DNA from 2 places in the Georgenia sp. AZ-5 genome. Region 1 is predicted to be linked to the other one. Evidence: riboswitches for the same ligand, from Rfam matches in the RefSeq annotation. Region 1 holds a riboswitch; the other holds the start of a gene.

Region 1 (7,566 bases):
GTGCGGGGGATGCTGGTCGCCGCCGTCACGCGCGCGATTGTCCGCCGTGGACGGACCCAGGAACTTGACGCTCATGGTGGGGAGGATCTGGATGAGTGCTGCGTCAGCCGTCGAGGCGGTCCTTCGTGGTCAGGCGGAGATCGGGGAGTGGCAGGAGGGGTTGTACCGGGACCTGCACGCGCATCCCGAGCTCGGCCATCAGGAGACGCGCACGGCGGGGGTGGTCGCGGCGGAGCTGCGGCAGCTGGGGTTCGTGGTGCACGAGAACGTTGGGGGCACCGGCGTCGTCGGGGTGCTCGTCAACGGCGACGGGCCGGTGGTGCTGATGCGGGCCGACATGGACGCGCTGCCGGTCGCGGAGGCGACCGGGCTGCCCTATGCCAGCGCCGTGCGCACGACGGAGGTGCCGGGAACGAAGTGCCCGTGATGCACGCCTGCGGTCACGACGTCCACGTCGCCTGCCTGCTCGGGGCGGCGCGTCTTCTCGCGGGATCGACGCCGTCCTGGCGCGGGACGTTCGTGGCGCTGTTCCAACCGGCGGAGGAGCTCGCCGAGGGCGCTGACCGCATGGTCGCTGACGGGCTGGCCGCGCTGGTCCCGAAGCCGGACGTCGTCTTCGGCCAGCATGTCCTGGCCCATCCTGCCGGCACCGTCGGGACCCGCTCGGGCCCGTTCCTCTCGCTCGCGGAGAGTGTGCGGGTGACGGTCTACGGTCGCGGCAGCCACGGGTCGATGCCGCACCTGGCCGTCGATCCCGCGGTGCTTGCCGCCATGATCGTCATCCGCCTGCAGACCGTGGTCTCCCGGGAGCTGCCCCCCGGGGAGTTCGCGGTCCTCACGGTGGGCCGGATCGCCGTGGGCGCGAAGAGCAACATCATCGACGACCATGCGTTGCTCGAGCTGAACCTGCGTGCCTACAGCGAGCAGACCCGGGCGCGGATGGTCGCCGCCGTGAGGCGGATCGTCCGCGCGGAGTGCGCGGCCTCGGGGTCACCGCGGGAGCCGAAGTTCGAGAGCTACGACCGCTACCCGTTGACCGACAACGACCCGGACGTCACCGCGAGGGTCACCGCCGCGTTTCGCGAGTACTTCGGTGAGGCGGCCGGAGACTTCGGGCGTCAGACCGCCAGTGAGGACTTCTCGGCGGTGCCTGACGCGCTGGGAGCCCCGTACACCTACTGGGCCATCGGCGGCATCGACCCGGACCTCTACCGGACCGCTGCGGCGCGGGGCACTCTGGCCGAGGATGTCCCGGGCAACCACTCGCCCACGTTCGCGCCCGTGATGCGGCCGACCCTGCGGACCGGCACCGCTGCCGCCGTCGTGGCCGCACTGGCGTGGTTGGCGGCGTAGCGCCGGCTGGTGGAATCATCAGGCCTGGCGGCGCCTGTGGCGACGCAGCCGCCAGCGTCATGGCGCGAAGGGGACCTCCGGTCGGGATCGGGCACCGCCGTCGCCGGCGGGACCCGAGCGGTGCAGCACCCCGCCGGAGCCGAGCGATGCAGCACCGGGGCCACGGTCCGCGAGGTCGCCCGGGAGCCCGCCGATTCAGGGTGTTGCCGTTCTCCCAGGAAGGGGAGTTGCCGTGTCCGCCGCTGACGCCGTCCGTGCTCTGGATCTGCTCGGTGTCTTCGCCTTCGCCGTCAACGGAGCCTTCACCGCAGCGGAGAAGACCCGGGTCGACATCGTCGGGATCCTGACGCTGGGCGTCATCACCGCCCTCGGTGGCGGCCTGGTTCGGGACCTGTGCATCGGGGCGGTGCCTCCGGCGGCGTTCACCGATCGGTACTACCTGGCCGTCGCCGCCGGCGGCGCCCTCATCGCCTTCTTCGTCAGCCAGCTTCCCCGGCTGATCCACCACTCGATGCTCGTTCTCGACGCCGTGGGACTGAGCGTGTTCGCCGTGGTGGGTGCGCAGAAGGCGATCGCGTTCGGTCTCGATCCCGCACCGGCCATCCTCCTCGGTGCCGTGACGGCGGTGGGCGGCGGGACGATCCGGGACGTGCTCATCCGCGAGATCCCGTCCGTGCTCGCCAGCGGTCTCTACGCGGTCCCGGCCGTGATCGGCGCTGCCATCGCCGTGGCCACCGCCCACCACCCGGTCCTCGGGGTCTCTGGCGCGGTGCTCGGCGCCGTCGTGTGCTTCACGATCCGCATGCTGGGCCTGCGGTTCAACATCGACGCCCCAGCCGCTCGCCGCCGTCACGACCGCGAGAAGTCGTGAGAGCGGAGGACGGCCGCCGTCCCGGCATGGCGGTCTCCCGTCCACGTCCGGCTGGCGTCGGTACCGGGCGTGGGAGCTCCGCCGCGCCCGGGCGGGAGGGCTTCCGTCGGCCGCGCGCCCGGGCGGGTGGGCTGGTGCTCAGCGGGGCCGACCGGAAAGCAGCGGCAGCACCGCCCCCACGACGATGAGCCCGGCGCCGAGGACGGCCAGGAGCGAGACCGACTCGCCGAACGCGGCCGCCCCGATCATCATCGCCACCACGACCTCCCAGTACGACAGGCCGGAGAGCTCGGCGGCGCGCAGGTGCTTGCCCGCGACGACCAGCAGCCCCAGCGCCAGAAGACCGCAGACCAGGAAGAACCCGCCGGCCCAGACCCAGTGGGTCGGGGTCATCCCGGACAGGTCGGGACGAGCCAGAGCCACCATGGCCCCGGTGGCCACGGTGCCGAAGGTGAAGTTCCAGAAGCTGCGAACGTCGGCCGGCATGTCGGACCTGTAGCGGTAGCACAGCAGCGCCGCCCCGTAGAAGACGCCGGAGACGACGCCGAGAACGACCCCGAGGGTCTGCTGGTCGGAGGCCGGGGACGGCGCCCCGCCGACCAGACCGGCGGCCAGCATCATCCCGAGGAAGCTGGCGGCCAGGGACAGGAGGTCGGGGTGGGTGATGCGCTCCTTGAGCATCACGCGGGCGAGCAGCGTCGCGAGCGCCGGGCCGATGTAGTGCAGCACCACGGCGAGCGAGAGATCGATGAGCACGGTCGCGGACAGGTATGTCGCGAGTGAGATGCCGAGAAAGACCCCGCCGAGCACGACCGACCAGGACAGGCGGGCTCGGCGCAGCTGGCCGAGGTGACGCGAGACCGTGAGCAGGACGAGCATGCCGAGCGCCCCGACGAGCATGCGGCCCAACGTGAGGGCTTCGCCGATCACCGCGTCGGCCGGAGTGGCCAGCCGGCCGAACAGCCCGGCGGCGCCCATCGCTGTGGCCGAGGCGACGATCGCCACGACACCGAGACGACGGTTCGTCCGCGGCGCGACCGGCCGGGCGGAGAGGCGATGAGAATCTTGCACGCGCGTGGGCGCGTCGATGGAGAGAGCCACAGAACTCCTCAGGACAGGGTGCGGCAGGCGCACCGGGGATGGTGTCTCCCCGCTCTGTCATCGGACCTGAGAGCTTTCGCGGGTCGGGACCCGCTTGCACCGTCGGTGAACCCCGCAGGGTTGCTTTCCAGAGGAGCCTCGCCGGCGGCGGTTTGGGGGCCTGAGAGATTCCCGGGGAGGTTGCTCCTTCGGCGCCCGCTGTTGCGGGACTCTCCCGCCGCGGTTCGGTGGCATGTTCAGTTGTTGACGGGACAAGTATGCCGCATCGGACGACTGCAGCTGCCAACGTGTCCAGTTAGCCGTCTCACCGTGAACCGTCCCGGGTGGGGTGGCGGAGCGTGGCTCGACCCGTGGCACCACGGCAGGGCGCCCGAGATCCGGATCCGTCGATGTCGGGCGTCGGGGCCCTCACCCGCGAGCCGGCCCGCGGGCTGCGCCGCAGGAGCGATACCCCATGGTGGAATGTCCGCGCCTTTCCATTGCGGTATGGGGGACCGGTTCCTAGTTTGCTGCTCACGGCACAGGTGGCACCCCCACATGCACGTCGGCAAGCAAGGAGGCTTGGGCCGCATGGACGTTGATCTCGAGGAGCTCGCAGCGATCATCGAGCAGCTCGACAAGACCGACTTCACGGACTTTCTGTACGAGAAGGGCTCCCTGCGGATCCACGTGCGCCGCGGTGGCTTCCTGAGTGAGGCGGAGGCCCGGAGCAACGGCGTCGCGGCCTCACGCGAACCGGCCCCGCCGGTGCCGCACACCCAGGAGCGTCGCCCGCCGGCGGGTGACGACGCCCCGGGCCCGGCCGGCGAGCATCCCATCGCCGGCGGCACCGTCGTAGACCGCTCCGCCGGGCCGGTGCCGCCACCGACAGCCCGAGCCCCGCCGTGCTCGCCACCCTGCCCGCTCGCGACGAGAAGGACGTCTCCCCGGAGGCGCTGCCGCCGGGGCACGTGCTCGTGCGGGCCCCGATGCTCGGCACCTTCTACCGCTCGCCCAAGCCGGGCGAGCCGCCGTTCGCGGAGCCGGGCGACACGGTGGAGGCGGACTCGGTGCTCTGCATCATCGAGGTGATGAAGCTGATGAACTCCGTCGTCGCGGGCGTCGCCGGCGAGGTCGTGGCGTCGTACGCCCGTGACGGGGAGCTGGTGGAGTTCGACCAGCCCCTCTTCGTGATCCGGGAGGCGTCATGACGCCCCGGGTCTTCGTGGCCAACCGCGGGGAGATCGCGGTGCGGATCATCGAGGCGTGCCAGCGCCTCGGCCTGGAGACCGTGCTCGGTGTCTCGACGGCGGACCGCGCGACCCTGGGCGCGCGGCGCGCCGACCGGACGGTCACCCTCGGCGGTCCGCGGCCGACCGAGAGCTACCTGAACGTCCCGGCCGTGGTGCAGGCCGCTGTCTCCACCGGCTGCACCCTGGTGCACCCGGGGTACGGCTTCCTCGCCGAGCGGGCCGAGTTCGCCGAGGCGTGCGCCGAGAACGACCTCGTGTTCGTCGGGCCCAGCCCGGAGGCGCTGCGCGCGCTGGGGGACAAGCTGGCGGCCCGGGACCTGGCCGAGTCGGTCGGTGTCCCCGTCTCGGCGGGCGGCCGGGCCCGCACGCCCGAGGAGGTCGAGCGCCTGGCGGAGCAGATCGGCTATCCCGTCCTGGTCAAGGCCGCGCACGGCGGCGGCGGGCGGGGGATGAAGCGGGTCCAGGACCCGCCAGGCCTCCACGAGGCCTGGCGGGTCGCCTCGGCGGAGGCGCAGTCCGCCTTCGGGGACGGCACGGTGTTCCTCGAGCGTTTCGTCGAGGATGCCAAGCACGTCGAGGTCCAGGTCCTCGGCGATCGCCACGGCAACGTGGTGCACCTGGGCGAGCGCGAGTGCTCGGTGCAGTTCCGCTACCAGAAGGTGGTCGAGGAGTCCCCCTGCGCCGCCCTGCCGGCGCCGACCCGCGAGCTGCTGCACGACAGCGCCGTTCGCATCGCCCGGGCCCTGCACTACGTGGGCCTGGGGACCGTGGAGTTCCTCTACGACGTCGACCGCGACGAGCTCGCCTTCCTGGAGGTCAACCCCCGGATCCAGGTCGAGCACCCCGTCACCGAGGCGGTCACCGGCGTCGACCTCGTCCGCGAGCAGCTGCTCGCGGCGCTGGGCGAGCCGCTGAGCCTCTCCCAGGACGACGTGACCTTCCACGGCCACGCGATCGAGGCGCGGATCACCGCGCAGGACCCCGAGAACGGGCTCGCCCCGTCGCCCGGCACCGTCACCCGGTGGCGTCCCTCGGTCGCCGGGGGCCTGCGCCTGGACTCGCACATCTACGAGGGTTACCGCTTCCCGCCCTTCTACGACGCGCTCATGGCCAAGCAGGTCGCGTGGGGGCCGGACCGCGCCGCCGCCGTCGACCGCCTGCGCGAGGGGCTCGAGCGCTTCGAGATCGGTGGGCTGACCACGTCGCTGCCGCTGCTGCGCCGCATCGTGGCGGAGCCGGCGTACCGGCAGAACACCGTCACCACCCGCTGGCTCGACCGCCTGCTGACCGACCCCGCGCCGGCGGCCGACGCGGCGGCCGCAGCGTCCCCCCTGCAGGAGGCCCGATGAGCGACATCTCGCTGGTGGACGTCTCCCTGCGGGACGGCAACCAGAGCCTGTGGGGCGCCACCGGCGTGACCACCCGCATGGTCGAGGGCGTCACGCCCGACCTCGACCGGGTCGGCTACCGCGCCGTCGAGCTCCTGACCTCCACGCTCATGGCCACGGCGGTGCGCTACCACCGGGAGGACCCCTGGCAGCGGCTCCGGGCGGCGCGCGACCGGATGCCCCGCACCCGCCTCGGCTTCCTCACCACGGGCAAGCGGTTCATCACCTTTCACCGCACGCCCGACGCCGTCTTCGAGCTCGCCTTCACGCTTCTCGCCCGCAACGGCATCAGCCGGCTGTGGGTCATCGACCCCATGCACGACATGGAGGGCGCCAGGCGCACCGCGGAGATGGCCAAGCGGGTCGGCTTCGACGAGGTCGTCGGCGGCATCTGCTACACCACCAGCCCGGTCCACACCGACGAGTACTTCGCGCGGAAGATCGCCGAGCTGGACGACTCGCCGGCCATCGACAGCATCTACCTCAAGGACCCGGCCGGCCTGCTCACGCCGGACCGGGTGAGGACGCTCGTGCCCGCGCTCCAGGGCAGCCTGCGCCGCAAGAAGCTCGACGAGATCCACTCCCACAGCACCACCGGGCTCTCGCCGATCACGGTGCTGGAGGCCGCGGACCTGGGCATGACGACCATCCACTGCGCCCTGCCGCCGCTGGCCAACGGCAGCTCGCACCCGGAGGCCCAGCGCCTGGTCGCCAACCTCCGCGCGCGGGGCCACGACGTGGACGTCGACCTGGACGCGATGGACCGCGCCTCGGCGTACCTCGTGCGCCAGGCGAGGATCAAGAACCTGCCGGCGGGCACCCCGAACCAGTACGACGAGGCCTACTACCGCCACACCATCCCCGGCGGCGTGCAGTCCACCACCCGCCGCCAGCTCGCCGAGATCCGCCGCCCCGAGCTCTTCGACGCCGTCATCGAGGAGTCCGTCCAGGTCCGCGAGGACCTCGGCTGGCCCATCGTCATGACGCCGTTCGCCCAGTACATCGTCGCCCAGGCCACCCTCAACGTCATCGCCGGCGAGCGGTACAAGCAGATCTCCGACGAGGTCATCGACCTCCTCCGCGGCGACTTCGGGCCCCTGCCGGGCCCGGTGAGCCCCGAGCTGCTGGACCGGGCCCTGAGCACCCGGCGCGGCCAGCAGGCCGTGAACGAGGGCGGCGACATCACCATCGCGGACCTGCGCCGCCGCTTCGGCAAGCACATCAGCGACGAGGAGCTGCTGCTGCGCGCGGTGATGCCGGCCGAGCAGGTGGACGCCATGTACGCCGCCCGCACGGAGCCCGCGCGCTCGCTCACGCGCCTGCTGGCGGCGCTCGACGAGCGCCCCTCGGTGACCTCGATCTCCGTCGACGACGGCACCACCCGGCTCAGCCTCGAGCGCAGCCCCGCGGGAGGAACGCGATGACCACGCCGCCGTCGACGGCCGTCGAGACGCTCCGCCGCGCCCGCGCCTGGGTGCTCGACGTCGACGGCTGCCTCATGCGCACCGCCCGCGCCGGCGGCGCCGGGGGAGAGGCGATGCCCGGGGCGGGCAGCCTCCTCACCGCGCTCAGGCGGGCCGGGCACAGCGTGGTCGTGTGCACCAACGCCTCCCAGCGGCCG
Region 2 (7,566 bases), 440 kb from region 1:
GACCCGGCCGAGCAGGCCCCCGGAGCGCTGTCGTGAGCTGGTGGCGGCGCCAGCGCCCCGAGCGCCGCCCGGGCGACCGGCCCGAGCCCGTGGAGGAGCCGCGGTCCGCACCCGAGCCGCCCGTGGCGCGCGCGGAGCCGCGGCACCTGCCGGGGCCGCCGGCGGAACGGACCACGCCGGTCACGGCCACCCGCATCTACGACGTCGTGACCGGCCGCGGCTACCACGTGCGCGCGGAGCCGGACGCGTCGCTGTCGGGGATGTGGGACGGCTACCAGTTCCAGCTGCGCCTGGCCGGGGAGGAGCAGGACTTCCTCAGCGTCCGGGGCACGTGGGGCCGGCTGATCCCCGACGAGCTGGTGCCCGCCGTCGCGCAGGCCGTCAACGACTGGAACCGGGACAAGATCTGGCCCACCGTGTTCACCGCGCCCACCGAGGACGGGCTGACGGTGCGGACCGAGATCATGGCCGACGTCGGCGCGGGCGCGACCGACCGCCAGCTGCTCGACATCATCGAGGGCGGGCTCGCCGCCGGGGTGCAGTTCTTCCAGGCGCTCGGCCGGTCCATGCCGCCGATCGAGGAGCCCTCGCCGGAGTTCTGAGCGCGAGCCGCGGCTGGCGCGGGGCCGCGCGGGCCGGCCGCCGCCGCGGCTCAGCGCCGCAGCGTCGGCATCCCGAGCGTGATCGGCCCGGCGGGCGCGGGCTCGCCGTGGCCGTGCGGCTCCTCGACCAGACCCGCGCGGCGTGCCCAGGCGTCGCCGGCGCGGGTGCGGCGCAGCCGGAACGTGCCGCCGGCCAGGGCGGAGTCGGCGACCAGGTGGTGCGGGGCGCCGTGGGTCACCTCGACGGTGACCATGTCGCCGGGCCGGGGGCGCTCGCCCTCGGTCAGGCCGGGGGGCAGCGCCGCGTGCACGAGCCGGTTGTCGGCGGCGCGGCCGGTGATGCGGTGGGTGGCGCCGTCCTTGCGCCCCTCCCCCTCGGCGACGAGCACGTCGACGGTACGCCCCACCTGGCGCTCGTTCTCCTCGGTGGAGATCCGCTGCTGCAGGGCGGCCAGGCGCTGGTAGCGCTCGGTGACGACCTCCTGGGGCACCTGGTCCTCGCGGTCCGCGGCCGGGGTGCCCGGGCGCCGGGAGTACTGGAAGGTGAACGCGGAGGAGAACCGGCTGGCCTCGACGACGTCAAGCGTCGCCTGGAAGTCCTCCTCCGTCTCCCCCGGGAACCCGACGATGATGTCGGTGGTGATGGCGGCGTCGGGGATGGCGGCGCGGACCCGGTCGATGATCCCGAGGTACTTCGCCTGCCGGTAGGAGCGGCGCATCGCGCGCAGCACGGCGTCGGAGCCGGACTGCAGCGGCATGTGCAGGCTCGGCATGACGTTGGGCGTCTCGGCCATCGCCTCGATGACGTCGTCGGTGAACGCGGCCGGGTGGGGGGAGGTGAACCGCACCCGCTCGAGGCCCTCGATCTCCCCGCACGCGCGGAGCAGCTTGGCGAACGCGCCGCGGTCGCCGAAGCCGACGCCGTAGCTGTTGACGTTCTGTCCCAGCAGGGTGACCTCGATGGCGCCCTGGGCGACGACGGCCTGCACCTCGGCGAGGACGTCGCCGGGCCGGCGGTCGCGCTCCTTGCCACGCAGGTGCGGGACGATGCAGAAGGTGCAGGTGTTGTTGCAGCCGACCGAGATGGAAACCCACGCCGCGTAGGCGGACTCGCGCCGGGTGGGCAGCGTGGAGGGGAAGACCTTGAGGGACTCCTCGATCTCCACCTGCGCCTCGGAGTTGTGCCGGGCGCGCTGGAGCAGGGCGGGCAGCACGTCGAGGTTGTGGGTGCCGAGGACGACGTCGACCCACGGCGCCTTCTCGACGATGCCGGAGCGCATCTGCTGGGCGAGGCAGCCGCCGACGGCGATCTGCATGCCCGGGCGGGTGCGCTTGACCGAGGCGAGCTGGCCGAGATTGCCGAACAGGCGGGTCGCGGCGTTCTCGCGCACCGAGCAGGTGTTGAGGATGACGACGTCCGCGCCGCCGTCACCGGCCTCCGTGGCGCGGGCGGCTGCCTCCGGCACGGACTCGACCGGCACGTAGCCCTGCGCCTCCAGCATGCCGGCGAGGCGCTCGGAGTCGTGCACGTTCATCTGGCAGCCCAGCGTGCGCACCAGGTAGGTGCGCGGGAGTCCGTGCGAGGCGGGGACGGGCACGGCGGGGACGGGCACGGCGGGGGCGGGCACGGCGGGGGCGGTCTCGGCCGGTGGAGCAGCAGTCATGGTGGCAGCAGTCTAGGTTGCCGGGCGCCGCCGGCCCACGGCCCTGCGCGCGCGGACGGGCTACCCACCCGAAACGGAAATCTGACACACTCGGGGCGACGCCGAGCAGCGCCCGCTAGCGCTGCCGGCCACAACTTCACACGCCGACGACTCGCGGCGGGAGAGTCCCGCGCGCAGCGGGCGCCGAAGGAGCAACTCCTCCCCAGGAATCTCTCAGGCACCGGCACCGCCGTGACGAGGCAACTCTGAAGAGCAGCGACGGCCAGCCAGGCGCCGCTCACCGACGGTGCAAGCGGGCCCCGGCCCGCGGAAACTCTCAGGTCACGTGACAGAGCGGGGAGGACCTCATCGTCGGCGCGCCCGCGCCGCCCGACCCGGGAGTCCGCCATGGCACACCAGACCCTCGCCCCCCTGACGGAGCCGGTCGCGGCCACCTTCGCCGACCGCCACATCGGCGCCCGGCCCGACGACACGGCGACCATGCTCGACGAGCTCGGCCTGCCCAGCCTCGACGCCCTCGCCGACGCCGCCGTGCCCGCGGGCATCCGGCAGGCCGGACCGCTGGACCTGCCCCCGGCCCTGTCGGAGACCGAGGTCCTCGCCCGCCTGCGGGAGATGGCGGAGAAGAACGCCATGCGCGTGCAGATGATCGGCCAGGGCTACCACGGCACGGTCACGCCCGGGGTGATCCAGCGCAACGTCCTCGAGTCCCCGGCCTGGTACACCGCCTACACGCCGTACCAGCCGGAGATCTCCCAGGGCCGGCTCGAGGCGCTGCTGAACTTCCAGACGATGGTCGAGGACCTCACCGGCCTGCCGGTCGCCGGCGCCTCCCTGCTGGACGAGGCCACCGCCGTCGCCGAGGCCGTGCTGCTCATGCGCCGCGTCAACAAGGCCCGGGCCGCCGGCGCCGTGGTCCTCGACGCCGACCTCCTGCCCCAGTCCATCGCCGTGGTGCGTGGCCGGGCCGAGGCGCTCGGGTTCGACGTCGTCGTCGCCGACCTCGCCGCGGGCCTGCCGGACGGGGAGCTGACCGGCGTCGTCATCCAGCAGCCCGGCACCTCCGGCCGGGTGTGGGACGCCTCCGGCGTCATGGCCGCCGCCAAGGAGCGCGGCGCCATGGTCACCGTGGCCGCCGACCTGCTCGCCCTCACGCTGATCACCCCGCCGGGCGAGCAGGGGGCCGACGTCGCCGTCGGCTCGGCCCAGCGCTTCGGCGTGCCGCTGTTCTACGGCGGCCCGCACGCCGCGTACATGGCCGTGCGCAAGGGCCTGGAGCGGTCCCTGCCCGGGCGGCTCGTCGGGGTGTCCAGGGACTCCGCCGGCGACCCCGCCTACCGCCTGGCGCTGCAGACCCGCGAGCAGCACATCCGCCGCGAGAAGGCCACCTCCAACATCTGCACCGCTCAGGCGCTGCTCGCGATCGTGGCCAGCATGTACGCCGTCTACCACGGCCCCGAGGGGCTGCGCGCGATCGCGGGCCACGCCCACGACGCGGCCCGGACCCTCGCGACGGTCCTCGCCGGGCACGGCGTGGAGCTGGTGCACGAGAGCTGGTTCGACACCCTCACCGCACGGGTGCCCGGCCGGGCGGGCGCGGTCGTCGCCGCCGCGGAGGCCGCCGGGGTCAACCTGCGCCTGGTCGACGCCGACCACGTCGGCGTCTCCTGCGACGAAACCACCACGCCCGCCCACCTGGCGGCCGTCGCGCAGGCCTTCGGCGTCGCCGGCGCCGCGGCCCGGGTGGACGCGGCCGCCGCCGCGGTGGCCGACGGCGCCGCTCCGGAGGTCCTGCCCGCCGCCCTGGCCCGCACGTCCGCGTACCTGACCCACCCCACCTTCCACGCCCACCGCTCCGAGACGCAGATGCTGCGCTACCTGCGCCGCCTGGCGGACAAGGACCTGGCGCTGGACCGCACGATGATCCCGCTGGGCTCGTGCACCATGAAGCTCAACGCGACCACCGAGATGCAGGCGATGACCTGGCCGGAGTTCGCCTCCGTCCACCCCTTCGCCCCCGACAGCCAGACGGCCGGGTGGCGCGAGCTCATCGAGGACCTCGAGCGGCGCCTGGCGGTGATCACCGGGTACGACCGCGTCTCCGTCCAGCCCAACGCCGGCTCCCAGGGCGAGCTGGCCGGGCTGCTCGCCATCCGCGGCTACCACCGCTCCCGGGGCGAGGAGCGCCGCACCGTCTGCCTCATCCCCGCCTCGGCGCACGGCACCAACGCCGCCTCGGCGGTGCTCGCCGGGATGCGCGTGGTCGTCGTCGCCACCGCCGCCGACGGCACCATCGACGCGGCGGACCTGCGCGCGAAGATCGCCGAGCACGCCGACGACCTGGCCGCGATCATGATCACCTACCCCTCCACGCACGGCGTCTACGACGGCGACGTGCGTGAGGTCTGCGACGCCGTGCACGCCGCCGGCGGGCAGGTGTACATCGACGGCGCGAACCTCAACGCGCTCGTGGGCCTGGCGCAGCCCGGCCGGTTCGGCGGGGACGTCTCCCACCTCAACCTGCACAAGACGTTCTGCATCCCGCACGGCGGCGGCGGGCCGGGCGTGGGACCGGTGGCCGTGCGCGAGCACCTGGCGCCGTTCCTGCCCGCCGACGCCGCAGCCACCGGCGCCGATGGCGCGCCCGGCGCGCTGGGCGTGCCGGTGTCCGCGTCGCGCTACGGCTCGGCCGGCGTCCTGCCGATCTCCTGGGCCTACGTCGCCCTCATGGGCGCGGAGGGTCTGACCGCGGCCACCAAGAGCGCGCTGCTGGCGGCCAACTACGTCGCCCGGCGGCTCGACCCCTACTTCCCCGTCCTGTACACCGGCGCGTCCGGGCTGGTCGCGCACGAGTGCATCCTCGACCTGCGCGAGCTGACCGCCCGCACCGGCGTGACCGCCGAGGACGTCGCCAAGCGGCTCATCGACTTCGGGTTCCACGCCCCCACGCTGGCGTTCCCGGTGGCCGGGACGCTGATGGTCGAGCCCACCGAGAGCGAGGACCTCGGCGAGATCACCCGGTTCGTCGACGCGATGATCGCCATCCGCGCCGAGATCGACCAGGTCGCCGCCGGGGACCTCCCGGTCGAGGCGAGCCCGCTGCGGCTCGCGCCGCACACCGCCGCGGCCATCGCGGCGGCGGACTGGGACCGCCCCTACAGCCGGGAGCAGGCCGTCTTCCCGCTCCCGGGCGTGCGCCGGGACAAGTACTTCCCCCCGGTGGGCCGCATCGACGGCGCCTACGGCGACCGCCACCTCGTGTGCGCCTGCCCGCCCGTGACCGACTTCGAGGAGCGCGCATGACCGGCACGACCACCGGCCGCACCACCGCCCTGTACCCCGAGCACGCCGCGCTGGGCGCCACCTTCACCGACTTCGGCGGCTGGCAGATGCCGCTGCGGTACGCCTCGGAGCTCGCCGAGCACCACGCGGTGCGCCGGGCCGCGGGGCTGTTCGACCTCAGCCACATGGGCGAGGTTTGGGTCACGGGGCCCGCAGCCGGCGCCCTCCTCGACCACGCCCTGGTGGGCAGGCTCTCCGCGGTCGCCGTGGGCCGGGCCAAGTACTCCCTCCTGTGCGCCGAGGACGGCGGGATCGTCGACGACCTCATCACCTACCGGCTCGCCGAGGACCGGTACCTCGTGGTGCCCAACGCCGGCAATGCGGCCACGGTGGCCGCCGCGCTGGGCGGGCGTGCCGCCGGCTTCGACGTGACCGTCGACGACGCGTCCGCCGCCACCTCCCTCGTCGCGGTGCAGGGTCCGGCCGCCGAGGCGGTCGTGCGCGCGCTGGTCCCGGCCGGGCAGGCGGACGCTGTGACGGGGTTGCGCTACTACGCCGCCACGGACGCGACCGTGGCGGGCGTCGACGTCCTGCTCGCCCGCACCGGGTACACCGGCGAGGACGGCTTCGAGGTGTTCCTGCCCAACGCGGACGCGGCAGGGGTCTGGGCCGCGCTGCTCGAGGCCGGCGCCGCGCACGGGCTCGTCCCGGCGGGCCTGGCCGCGCGGGACTCGCTGCGCCTCGAGGCGGGGATGCCGCTGTACGGCAACGAGCTCTCCCGCGACGTCACGCCGTACGAGGCGGGCCTGGGCGGGGTCGTGGCGCTGGGCAAGGAGGCCGACTTCGTGGGCCGCGCCGCCCTCGAGGCCGCCAGGGCCGCGCACGACGCCGGGCAGGGCCGGGTGCTTGTCGGCCTGCAGGGGCAAGGACGCCGCGCCGCCCGGTCCCACCACCCGGTGGTCTCCGGCGACGCCGTCGTCGGGGAGGTGACCTCCGGCGCGCCCAGCCCCACCCTCGGGTTCCCGGTGGCGCTCGCCTACGTCGACCAGCAGCACGCCGCCGTCGGCACCGCGCTGGACGTGGACGTCCGCGGCCGGCGTGAGCCGTTCGTGGTCGTGGAGCTGCCGTTCTACGAGCGGGCGCGCTGACTACGAGCGGGCGCGCTGAGCCGCGGCGTCGCGTCTCCCCGCCCCGCCCCCAGTGGCCCGAGCGGTCGCCTACGCCGCGAGCCGTCACTAACGCCGCCAACCGTCACTAACGCCGCCAACCGTCACTAACGCCGCGAACCGTCACTAACGCCGCGGTCACCTGTGCCACGAGCGGTCGACGCGAGCTGCTAATGCCGCGAACTGACACCGACGGCGCGATCATCCGCCGAGCCCACGAGCGGCCACCGAACCATCGGTGCTTCGCGAGCCGCTGGCAGCCGGCACCGGCGCGGCGCTCGCCGCTTGACGTCGCCGACGATTTGTGAGCGCGCGCCACAACGCCGCACGAGACCGGCCGAGGTGCCGTCCCGGACAGGGCTTCGCCAGGGATCCTGCCGACCGAGCGGAACGGCGAGCCCCTGGCGGGTGCGGTCACCTATCCCAAGGCCGACAGGCTGTCCCCGACGGCTTTGGTCAACGGGTCGTCAAGCGGAGGGCTTATTGTGTCCTGACTGTTACCGATGCGTCACAGATCACGAAACATTCGGCAGTTAGGTTGACCACCATGACGGACCCGCAGCAGACCACCGCCCTCCCCGCGGAGCGCCCGGCGGTGCAGGGCCGGACCCTCGGCGATCCGCTCGTGCGCCTGACCGGCGTGAACAAGCACTTCGGCCAGCTGCACGTGCTCAAGGACATCAACCTCACCGTCCGGCGCGGCGAGGTGGTCGTGGTGATCGGACCCTCCGGGTCCGGCAAGTCCACGCTGTGCCGGGCGATCAACCGGCTGGAGCCGATCGACTCCGGCTCCATCACCATCGACGGCAAGGAGCTGCCCGAGGAGGGCAAGGACCTCGCCAGGCTGCGCGC

What was found. Region 1 has a riboswitch for glycine ahead of ACF0H8_RS10250 (DMT family transporter). Riboswitches for the same ligand answer to the same signal wherever they lie in the genome.
Region 2: linked by a shared signal. The riboswitch ahead of gcvP (aminomethyl-transferring glycine dehydrogenase) and the one ahead of ACF0H8_RS10250 (DMT family transporter) in region 1 are both predicted to bind glycine.

The regions. Positions count from the first base shown of each region.
Region 1 is NZ_JBINOU010000001.1:2,177,554-2,185,119, forward strand. Features, by position in the region: gene ACF0H8_RS10235 (hypothetical protein) at 92-427, shown strand; gene ACF0H8_RS10240 (amidohydrolase) at 427-1,353, shown strand; gene ACF0H8_RS10245 (trimeric intracellular cation channel family protein) at 1,586-2,224, shown strand; gene ACF0H8_RS10250 (DMT family transporter) at 2,363-3,325, opposite strand; glycine riboswitch at 3,464-3,552, opposite strand; gene ACF0H8_RS10255 (hypothetical protein) at 3,839-3,994, opposite strand; gene ACF0H8_RS10260 (acetyl-CoA carboxylase biotin carboxyl carrier protein) at 4,210-4,515, shown strand; gene ACF0H8_RS10265 (acetyl/propionyl/methylcrotonyl-CoA carboxylase subunit alpha) at 4,512-5,906, shown strand; gene ACF0H8_RS10270 (pyruvate/oxaloacetate carboxyltransferase) at 5,903-7,369, shown strand; gene ACF0H8_RS10275 (HAD-IIA family hydrolase) at 7,366-7,566, shown strand, end outside.
Region 2 is NZ_JBINOU010000001.1:1,733,703-1,741,268, reverse strand. Features, by position in the region: gene ACF0H8_RS08280 (YbjN domain-containing protein) at 1-36, shown strand, start outside; gene ACF0H8_RS08275 (YbjN domain-containing protein) at 33-602, shown strand; gene miaB (tRNA (N6-isopentenyl adenosine(37)-C2)-methylthiotransferase MiaB) at 653-2,266, opposite strand; glycine riboswitch at 2,414-2,505, shown strand; gene gcvP (aminomethyl-transferring glycine dehydrogenase) at 2,654-5,569, shown strand; gene gcvT (glycine cleavage system aminomethyltransferase GcvT) at 5,566-6,696, shown strand; gene ACF0H8_RS08255 (amino acid ABC transporter ATP-binding protein) at 7,262-7,566, shown strand, end outside.